3 regions of the Streptomyces sp. NPDC003247 genome follow, and region 3 is predicted to be linked to each of the others. Evidence: riboswitches for the same ligand, from Rfam matches in the RefSeq annotation. Region 3 holds a riboswitch; each other region holds the start of a gene.
The links. Region 3 has a riboswitch for cyclic di-AMP ahead of ACFYWQ_RS34780 (transglycosylase family protein). Riboswitches for the same ligand answer to the same signal wherever they lie in the genome.

Region 1: it holds a riboswitch for cyclic di-AMP, as region 3 does, so the genes downstream of both, ACFYWQ_RS16900 (C40 family peptidase) here and ACFYWQ_RS34780 (transglycosylase family protein) in region 3, are expected to answer to the same signal.
Region 2: it holds a riboswitch for cyclic di-AMP, as region 3 does, so the genes downstream of both, ACFYWQ_RS06645 (NlpC/P60 family protein) here and ACFYWQ_RS34780 (transglycosylase family protein) in region 3, are expected to answer to the same signal.

What each region holds. Positions count from the first base shown of each region.
Region 1 covers NZ_JBIAPF010000004.1:731,613-735,062, forward strand. The annotation lists gene ACFYWQ_RS16890 (ATP-dependent Clp protease proteolytic subunit) at 1-572, shown strand, start outside; gene ACFYWQ_RS16895 (hypothetical protein) at 579-887, shown strand; cyclic di-AMP (ydaO/yuaA leader) riboswitch at 1,227-1,438, shown strand; gene ACFYWQ_RS16900 (C40 family peptidase) at 1,442-1,915, shown strand; gene ACFYWQ_RS16905 (ATP-binding protein) at 2,394-2,852, opposite strand; gene ACFYWQ_RS16910 (helix-turn-helix domain-containing protein) at 3,065-3,450, shown strand, end outside.
Region 2 covers NZ_JBIAPF010000002.1:378,247-381,696, reverse strand. The annotation lists gene pcrA (DNA helicase PcrA) at 1-883, opposite strand, end outside; cyclic di-AMP (ydaO/yuaA leader) riboswitch at 1,220-1,392, shown strand; gene ACFYWQ_RS06645 (NlpC/P60 family protein) at 1,401-2,570, shown strand; gene ACFYWQ_RS06640 (tellurite resistance/C4-dicarboxylate transporter family protein) at 2,792-3,450, shown strand, end outside.
Region 3 covers NZ_JBIAPF010000013.1:88,225-91,674, forward strand. The annotation lists gene eno (phosphopyruvate hydratase) at 1-764, opposite strand, end outside; gene ACFYWQ_RS34780 (transglycosylase family protein) at 1,115-1,864, opposite strand; cyclic di-AMP (ydaO/yuaA leader) riboswitch at 1,869-2,035, opposite strand; gene ACFYWQ_RS34785 (transglycosylase family protein) at 2,240-3,337, opposite strand.

The DNA.
Region 1 (3,450 bases), on a different contig from region 3:
GGACACTGGACCCGTACTCCAAGCTGCTGGAGGAGCGCATCGTCTTCCTGGGCACGCCGATCGACGACACCGCGGCGAACGACGTGATGGCCCAGCTCATGTACCTGGAGCACCGGGACCCCGACCGGGACATCTCGCTGTACGTCAACTCCCCGGGCGGCTCGTTCAGCGCGATGTCGGCCGTCTACGACACACTGCGGTACGTCACCTGCGACGTGGCGACCGTCTGCCTGGGCCAGGCCGGCTCGTCCGCCGCCCTCCTGCTGGCCGCGGGCACACCGGGCAAGCGGTCCGTGCTGCCGGGCGCGCGCGTGGTGCTCCGCCAGCCGTCGCTGCCGGAGCCGGTGCGGGGGCAGACCGGCGATCTGGTCGTCCAGGCCCGGGAACTGGCCCGCACCCGCACCCGCCTGGAGGAGATGCTCGTACGGCACACCGGGCGCCGTCCGGAGCAGGTGGGCGCCGACCTCGAACGCGACCGGATCCTCGACGCCCGCCAGGCCGTGGAGTACGGCCTGGCGGACCGCGTGGTCCCGGCCCGCAGGGCTTCCGGCGGCCTGCCGGGCGAGGGGTGAGCCGCGATGCTGCCTCCCGAGCTGCCTCCGCTGCCCGCGCTGACCCGGGCCGAGGCCGAGCTGATCGACCGTTACCTGGAGGTGGTCGACCTGCTCGGCCGGATCAACCCCGCCCGCGACGGCGACACCTACCGCGGACTGCGCGCCGCCCAGGCACTGGTGGGCAGGGCGACCGCGCTGCGCGACGCGCTGACGCTGATGCACCAGCGGGGCGAGAGCGAACTGCACGCGCCGACGCTCGCGCGGGCGCTGCGCGTGCTCGACGGGGAGCGCCGCACCGCGCGCGTCACGATGCCTCCGCTCCCCGACCGATGACGTACGGGTGTCCCGACGGCTCCGTGTTCGCCGAAAGCGTGACGCGCGGACCCGAGTTGAAACGGACCGAACGGCGTACCCCCGGGCGGCCCATCCTCGACTGCTTTTTCCAGCCCACAGCGGTTGCGCGAAATGAGGGGCACCGCGCCGGAACGAACGGTTCCAGTGCTGGTCGGGGGGTATGTCGCCGCCTTGACACCTGACCCGCCATCAGGGTGTCCACCCGAACGGGTGAGTGGTGAGTAACCCCACAAATCCCCGGTTGCGTTGGGATTTTCGGACATCGGTGCGCCAAGATCCCTGACTGACGACAAGCCCCCGCCACAAGCGGCGGGGCGGTCCGGGCGGACGCCGAGTCCTGCCGCCGCCCGGATGACCGGTCGACAGGAGTGCATCGGCAGGAGTGGAGGACCCAAGCACGACGGGTCGCCGGAGCGGTCGCCCCATGACCGGACCGAGCAGCCCTTGGGGTGAAGCCGCAGCAGCGGCCGGGCAACTTCGCCAGCCCGAATCCGACAGGTCATCCTTCACAGGCGGCTGACGAAGGGTTGCGCATGACTGCGCTGAATCGTGTCCCGTCGCTCATGGCCCGGGCCGGCACGGCCTCGGCCTTCGCCATCGCCGCCGTGGGCGGCTCGATCGTGGTCCCGGGTGTCGCCTCCGAAGCGGCGGCCGCCACCCCGGCGACGAAGGCACTCCAGATCGCGGCCTCCAAGAAGGGTTCGCCCTACCGGTACGGGGCCGCCGGGCCGAACAGGTTCGACTGCTCCGGGCTCACGCTGTACTCGTTCAAGAAGGCGGGCAAGAAACTGCCTCGTACGGCGGCCCAGCAGTACAACAAGACCACCCACATCTCGGCGAGCAAGCGCAAGGCCGGGGACCTCGTGTTCTTCCACTCGGGGTCGTACGTCTACCACGTCGGGATCTACGCCGGTAAGGGCAAGATCTGGCACTCCCCGAAGACCGGGGACGTGGTGAGGCTGCAGAAGATCTGGACCAAGAGCGTCTGGTACGGCCGGGTCAAGTGACCCTCCGGGGGCGGTGGCGGCGTCCCTGACGCGCCGCCACCGCCTCCGGAGCCCGCCTCCGGAGCCCGGGGCGTGGGGGCCGTCAGGCGGCCGTTCGCGCCGCCTGCGCCACGCCCAGGGCCGTCACACGGCCGTTCACAGCCGCCCGCAGCCCACCCACAGCCGTTACAGGCCTTCACAGCCCTCCGGCAGCCGCCGAGCCTCGCCCGCCCCCGCCTCTGCCGGCCGAGCGCGCGGCCCGCGCTCACGCCCTCCCGACATCACCCGTTCGGCGGACATCCACGCCCGCACCCCGCACACCACTCGTCCGGCGGACAGCCCCACCCGTGCGGCCCGCCGCCTCCCCGCGCACCTCCCCTGGCCCCCGCACGTCCCCGAGTCCCCCACAGCCGTCCGCCACCCGCCCCCGCCCCCGCACACCCTCCACGCCCCTCACCGCTCCACGCCCCGCCACGCCCCGCCAAGGAATCCGAGCGGGTCAAGGTTCCTGTTGGCCCGCCGTCGCCACCGGCTCCACGGTCAGCGTCCACGGCAGGTCGACGCAGATGGTCTTGCCGCCCTCGCGGGTGGGGCGGACGCGGAGTCTGCCCCCGCACTCCGCGGTCAGCCAGCGGATGATCACCAGGCCACGGCCGTTGTCCTGCTGGACGGCGGCCGGCAGGCGCCTGGGGAAGCGCGGGTGGCTGTCGGTGACGCCGATGCGCAGCAGCTCGTCCCGGTCGAGCCGGAGGTCCACCCGGAAGGTGGGCGACTGCCCGAAGGTGTGCTGTACGGCGTTGGTGGCGAGCTCGGAGACGATGAGGCGGACGGTGTCGGCCGTCTCCGCCTCCGCGGGAAGACCCCATCCCCCCAGCGTGGTCAGAACGAACGCGCGAGCCGTGGACACCGATGCGGGATCGCTCGGCAGAGTGAGGGATGCTTCCAGATGGTCTGCCATGGCGATGCCGTCCCTTTCCCACGGGACCGGAGTCCGACACGGTGCGGATGGTTCGAGTACGGTCCCGGACTGGTGCTTCGTCGCCAGATTGCCATCAGCGGGCCGCCACCGGTGGCGATCCACCAAGATGTGCATATATCTGTCGCTCGATGCGGTGAACTCTGCCACGGCAGAGCGTATTTGGACGGCTCGTAGGGAGTAAGGAGAACTCCATGCAGCACGGTCCCGCGGTGCGCCGCCGGAAACTGGGCGCCGAACTGCGGGCCCTGCGCGCCCGCCTCGGCCTGACCAGTGGGGAGGCGGCCCGGCTCGTGGGCTGGCACCAGTCGAAGGTGAGCCGGATCGAGACCGGTACCAGCGGTACGAAACCCGCCGATGTGCGGTTACTCCTCGACGCCTACGGCGTGTCCGACCCCCAACTGCGTGAGTTGATGCTGGCGTTGGCGGGGTCCACCGACAGCGGCGGGCGGGATCACTGGGTGCACGCCTACCGCGGCGTGCTGCCGCCCGCCTACCGGGACTTCATCAGCCTGGAGTCGCAGGCGAGCGCGATGCGCACCCTGGAGACGACCGTGGTCCCGGGGCTGCTCCAGACGCC
Region 2 (3,450 bases), on a different contig from region 3:
TGTACTGGGCGTGGTTGGTGTCCTGGTACTCGTCGACCAGGACATGGCGGAAGCGGCGGCGGTAGTGCTCGGCGACGTCGGGGAAGGCGCGCAGCAGGTTGACCGTCGTCATGATCAGGTCGTCGAAGTCGAGGGCGTTCGCCTCGCGCAGCCGCGACTGGTAGAGGGCGTAGGCCTGGGCGAGGGTCTTCTCGAAACCGTCGGCGGCCTGGGCGGCGAAGTCCTCCTCGTCGATCAGCTCGTTCTTCAGGTTGCTGATCTTCGCGCTGAAGGACTTCGGCGGGTAGCGCTTGGGGTCGAGGTCCAGATCACGGCAGACCAGGGCCATCAGGCGCTTGGAGTCGGCGGCGTCGTAGATCGAGAACGAGGACGTGAAGCCGAGCTTCTTGCTCTCGCGGCGCAGGATGCGCACGCACGCGCTGTGGAAGGTCATCACCCACATCGCGTTCGCCCGGGGGCCGACGAGCTGCTCGACGCGCTCCTTCATCTCGCCCGCGGCCTTGTTGGTGAAGGTGATCGCGAGGATCTCGCCGGGGTGGACGTGCCGCTCGGCGAGGAGGTGGGCGATGCGGTGGGTGAGCACGCGCGTCTTGCCGGAGCCGGCGCCGGCGACGATGAGCAGCGGGGTGCCGGAGTGGACGACGGCGGCGCGCTGGTTGTCGTTGAGGCCCTCCAGCAGCGTGGCCGCGTCGATCACCGGGCGCGGGGCGCCGTCGCGGTAGTGGGCGTCCCGGTCCGGGGGCACGTCGAACTTCCCGCCGAACAGATCGTCCGGGAACGACTCCGGAGCGTGCTCGTCCTCGGGCGGTGGCGGAGGTTCCTCCTCGTGGCCGCGCGGGGCCTGGAGGTCCGCCAGGAAGCTGTCGTCAAAGAGGCTGCTCATCGCTCTCCGAGTCTAGGGTGCCCCACCGACAACCGGCCGCCGTCCCGAGAACATCCCGCTTCCCCCCGCCGCCCGATCCGCCGAGGGCGGCAGGGGCGAGGCGGCACCCACCGACCGGATCGGGAGCGTCACTGTTCGTATCCGACCGTTCTCCACTGCCATAAATCGGGGCAAACCATTATCTATCGCTCCACTCTTGCCCGGGTTCGGCTCCGCCCTGCCGAAGGTCACGAAAATGTATCGGGCATATCACCCAGCAACCTTCACAGGCACCACACGAGTTGGCTACCGTGCCGGGCAGGCCGTACGACCCCCACCGGCGAACCTCGCCGGGCCGCACGGCCTCCGCCGAATCCTGCGCGCCCCCACGGGGCAGCCGGAGCCGGGGACCCACCGAGATCCCGGGGTGAATCGGCCTGACTCCCTGCGGGGACGAGGCCGTAGGGCAACCCTTCCGACCGTCCGCCCGAACCCGACAGCTAACCCGGTAGGCGGAACATGGAAGGAGTCGCCTCCCTTGGCGTCGCAGCACCGCAAGCCGCGCCTCTCGGGCACGCGCGTAGCAGGCATACGCACACCCGCCCTCGCCACCGCCGCCCTCACCTCGGTGGCCCTGCTCTCCCAGACGGCCAACGCCGCGCCCTCCACCGACGGCAAGCCGAGCCTGGAGGAGGTCGAGAAGAAGGTCGACGACCTCTACCGCCAGGCGGAGTCGGCCACCGAGAAGTACAACGCCGCCAAGGAGAAGACGACCAAGCAGCGCAAGCGCGTCGACACCCTCCTCGACGACGTGGCCCAGCGCACCCAGAAGCTCAACGAAGCACGGGAGCAGCTCGGTTCCTTCGCCGCCGCCCAGTACCGCACCGGCGCCTCCGCACCCGACACGGCGACCCTCCTCCTCGCGGACTCCCCGCAGGACTACTTCGACCAGACCCAGCTGATGGGCCGGCTGACCGAACGCCAGAAGGACGCGGTCGACGACTACGTCACCGAGCAGTCGGAGACCATGAAGAAGCGTCAGGAGGCCACGCAGAGCCTCGAGACGCTCACCGACTCGCAGAACGACCTCAAGACGGCCAAGGCCACCGTCCAGAAGAAGCTCGGCACCGCGCGCTCCCTGCTGTCGCAGCTGACGGCGGAGGAGAAGGAGCGGCTCGCCGCGATCGAGCGGAAGAAGCAGCAGGAGGCCGCCCGCAAGGCGGCGGAACTGGCCGAGCAGCAGGCGGCGGAGGCCGCGGCCGCACAGCAGGAGAGCGGCGGCTCCTCGGACACGAGCGCCTCGTCGGGCACCTCCTCGTCGTCCTCCGCGGCCACGGACGCCTCGTACACCACCAAGGCCGAGAAGGCCCTGGCCTTCGCCCGCGCCCAGATCGGCAAGCCGTACGTCTGGGGCGCCACGGGCCCCGAGTCCTACGACTGCTCCGGCCTCACCCAGGCCGCCTGGAAGGCCGCCGGCGTCACCCTTCCGCGCACCACCTACGACCAGGTCGACGCGGGCACCACCGTCTCCCTCGCCGATGCCCTGCCGGGCGACCTGATCTTCTTCTACGACGACGTCAGCCACGTCGGGATCTACATCGGCAACGGCATGATGATCCACGCTCCGAAGCCGGGCGCGTACGTGCGGGAGGAGTCGGTGTACTACGACGGGGAGTCGTCGATCCACAGCGTGGTGCGACCGGCCTGACCGGGCGCGGGGCGCTCGGGCGGCGGGCAGCGGGCACTCGGACTGCGGGCGGCGGGCGGCGGGCGGTCCGGGTTACTGACGGACGGGCTGCCAGGACCTTCCCTCCCCCACCGTCGGCGGGGGTGGGGGAGGCCGCTCCTTGTCCTGCGCCCGCGCGTAATTCCCCGCTCCTGCGCGCGTGCCCCCGCGCGCGCCGCCCGGCGCTCCTTACCATCGGCCGCATGCCCCGCTCTTCCCCCCTCCGCGCCTGGTGGGCGCAGCGTCCGCCGGCGGCCGGGGCCGCTGTGATGGCGACCGGCATTCTGTCGATCGGCCTGAACCTGACGGGGCACGACGTGCTGTCCCTGACCGCCCTGGCGCTGGCGGGGGTCGGCTGGGTGGCCCTGGCGGTGGACTTCGCCGTACGGCTGCTGCGGGAGCGCGAGCGGTGGCGGGCCGAGGCGGGGACGCCTGCGGGTCTGACGGCCGTCGCGGCGACCACCGTGCTCGGCGCCCGGATCTCCTCGCTCGGCTGGCAGCCGCTCGCCGAGGCGCTGCTGGCGCTGGCGGCGGTGCTGTGGCCCGTGTTGCTGGTGGAGGTCATGAGGCATTGGGAGCGGCGCATGCCCGGGGCGGTGTTCCTGTGTTGTGTGGCCACACAAGGGCTGGCCGTACTGGCCGCGACGCTCGCACGGGCCGAGGCGGAGGCCTGGCTCGCCCGCGCCGCGCTCGTCCTGTTCTGGCTCGGCCTGGCCGTCTATGTCGTGACGCTGGCCCGGTTCAGCCTGCGGCAGGTGGCCGAGGGCGCCGGGGACCAGTGGGTGGCGGGCGGCGCGCTCGCCATCTCCGCGCTGGCGGGTGCGAAGCTCCTGCTGGCCGAGAGTGGCGGGCTGTACCTGTG
Region 3 (3,450 bases):
GTGTAGGAGCCGTCCTTGTAGAACTCGGACGCGGCGACGTCGAGCGCCAGGGCGATCTGCTCGCCGGGGGTGTAGCCGGCCTCCTTGATCGCCTCGAGGATGAGGTCGAGGGCCTCGCGGTTGGAGCCGAGGTTCGGGGCGAAGCCGCCCTCGTCGCCGAGGCCGGTGGACAGGCCCTTGCTCTTCAGGACCTTCTTCAGGGTGTGGTAGACCTCGGTGCCCCAGCGCAGGGCCTCGGAGAAGGACTCCGCGCCGATGGGGGCGATCATGAACTCCTGGATGTCCACGTTGGAGTCGGCGTGCGAGCCGCCGTTCAGGATGTTCATCATCGGCACCGGCAGCAGGTGCGCGTTCGGGCCGCCCAGGTAGCGGAAGAGGGGCAGGTCGCTGGCCTCGGAGGCGGCGTGGGCGACGGCGAGGGAGACGCCGAGGATGGCGTTGGCGCCGAGGGAGCCCTTGTTGTCGGTGGCGTCCAGGTCGAACATCGCCTGGTCGATCAGGCGCTGCTCGGTGGCGTCGTAGCCGACCAGCTCCGGGCCGATCTGCTCGATGACGGCGAGGACGGCCTTCTCGACGCCCTTGCCCTGGTAGCGGTTCGGGTCACCGTCGCGGAGCTCGATGGCCTCGAAGGCGCCGGTGGAGGCGCCGGACGGGACGGCGGCACGACCCGTGCTGCCGTCGTCGAGGCCGACCTCGACCTCGACCGTGGGGTTGCCTCGGGAGTCCAGGATTTCCCGGGCTACGACGACGTCGATGGACGGCACGAGCATCTCCTTCATGGGATGTGACGCTGGTTGTGCGGGGCACGTGGGCCGCGGGCGGCCCTTGTTGATCCCTTGATGTGGCCTTGCGACTAGAGCCTAACCGTCCCGGGGCCGCCGACAGCCGACCGACCGCCCCGTGGACAGGCTGACGGTACACATTGTTCCCACCCGGAACAAAGAGGGTGACCAACAGGCGGATGGCGGGCGGGCAAAGAAATGCCCCGCCCCGGCGCGTACGGGGGAACGCGCGCCGGGGCGGGGCGCTCGTGGGGACGGGGGGGACCCTCACGAGGTCTTCAGTGTGCGGACCACGCCTGTGCGGGGGCTGTGGCCGCGCTGGGAGCCAGGTGTCACTTCAGGTGCAGCTGCTGGCCCGGGTAGATGAGGTCGGCGTCGTCGACGATGTCCTTGTTGAGCTGGAACAGCTTCTCCCAGCCGCCCGTGACGTCCTGCTCCTGGGCGATGGAGCTGAGGGTGTCGCCGGTGACCACCTTGTACTCGCCGTCGCCCTTCTCGACCTTCTCGCCGGTCGGGGTGGTGACCGTCTTCTGGCTCTGGGCGGCCGGGCGCTCGGCGGAGCGGGAGGCGCTCTGCTGCTCGGTCGAACGGCTCGTGGTGCCGGAGTCCGAGGAGCCGGAGCCGCTGGAGGCGGAGCCGGAGGAGGCGGCCGAGGAGTCGGAGGAAGAGTCCGAGGAGGAGTCGGAGGAGGAGGAACCGCCGGCGTAGGCGGCGCCGGACAGGCCCTTGCCGCAGACCGGCCAGGCGCCCTTGCCCTGGCTCGCGAGGACCTTCTCGGCGATCTGGATCTGCTGGGACTTGGTGGCCTTGTCGGCGGTGGCGGCGTACTGCGTGCCGCCGTTCGCGGCCCAGGTGGAGGCGGAGAACTGGAGGCCGCCGTAGTAGCCGTTGCCGGTGTTGATGGACCAGTTGCCGCCGGACTCGCACTGGGCGACCGCGTCCCACTCGGAGGCGGTGGCGGCGGAGGCGTTGCCGGCCGCCATCAGCGGGGCGGCGACGGCGGCGCCGGTGACACCGGCGACGGCGATGGCGCGGGTGGCCTTGGACGGACGACGGTGCTTGCCCTTGCCGGAGAACAGCATGGATCGATCCCCTCACCGACGCCTGCGAGGTGAGCTGTCGGGTTCGGGCCGGTTGAGTTGCCCGGCCACGCCTCCCCGGGAGGCATGGCTTCACCCCTAGCCGCGTCCGTCGACCACCCGGTGCGGCACTTACCTTGGGTCCCCCGCTCCTGCCTGCGGCGCTTGACGCGACGACTGTTCCCGGGTGGCCGCTGGCAGGATTCGGCGTTGCGACGGCCGGGGCTCGGGTTGCCGAGCGGTCATGACCGTAGGCAGGCGATCGGGGGAATTTCAAAGACGATCAGGGCTTCTGAGACTCATCCCACACTTTCACCGAACCGGACATTCGACGCGAAGCATGACGTGAACTCCCCCCGTTTTCGCGGCTTTTACGCCCTATTCAGCCCCTGTCGCAAGCGTCTGACCGGGCACGATGTTGCTCGGGTCGGCGCCGATGACGTCCTTGTTCTCGGCGTAGAGCGCACGCCATCCGCCGTCGAGGCCAAGGGAGTCGGCGATGGTGACGAGGGAGTCGCCCGCCTGGACGGTGTAGGTGGCCGCCGTGCCGCTGAGGGTGTCGGCGGCGTGCCGGCCGGAGGAGGCGGTGGTGGTGCCGTCGGCCGTGCCCTCGTCGGCGCTGCCGCCGCGGTGGCGGCCCGAGCCGGTGGACGCGGCATCGTCGGACGCGGTGTCGTCGGACGTGGTGCCGCTGGACAGCGCGTCGGCCGAACCGGTGTCGACCAGGCTCCAAGAGCCCGCGTCCTGGGTCGGGTTGTCCGAGGCGTCCGCCTCCGGGGTCGCGGTGGACGAGCCGCCGCCCGCCGCGGAGCCGCTCGCACCGGAACCGGTGGACGTGCCGGACGTGCCGGACTTGCCCGACGTGGAGGAGGAAGAGGACGAAGGGGACGATGCGGATGCTTCCGGAGACTCCGTGGCGGATCCGGTGGCCGCGCCGGTGGATTCCTCGCCGGAATCCGCCGAGGAGTCGGAGGACTCGGAGGAGGGACTGGAGGAGTCCGACGAGCCGGACGACCCCTTGGACAGGTCGGACAAGCCGGACGTCACGGAGGAGTCGGACGAATCCTCGGCCACGCCGGTGTCCAGGTCCGCCGAGCCGGAGTCCGCGCTCAGACCGGACGTCAGCCCGCACGTGCCCCACGCGCCGACACCCTGGTCCGCGAGGACCTTCTGGGCGACGGATATCTGCTGGTTGCGGCTGGCCAGGTCCGGGCGCGGGGCGTAGTCGAGCCCGCCGTACGCCTCCCAGTTCTCCTGGGTGAGGGACAGGCCGCCGTACTCGCCGCCGCCCTCGTTGGCGCTCCAGGAGCCCCCGGTCTCGCACTCCGCCACCGTGTCCCACACCGTGTTGTCCGCGGCGCTCGCGCCGGTGGCGCCGAGCAGCGGGATGGCGATGGCCGAGCCGGTCACGCCGGCCGCGACGAGGAGGGCCGGGGCCTGGCGGGGGCGACGATGACGACCGTTCCCGGTGAGCATGCGGGGGGCCTTTCTCGAGACAGCATTGACCCGCGCGACGGGTGGTGCCGAGGCGTCGCGCTGACGAGTGAACGTATCGGCACACGATCACTTGTCACAAGTTAATGCCGCGC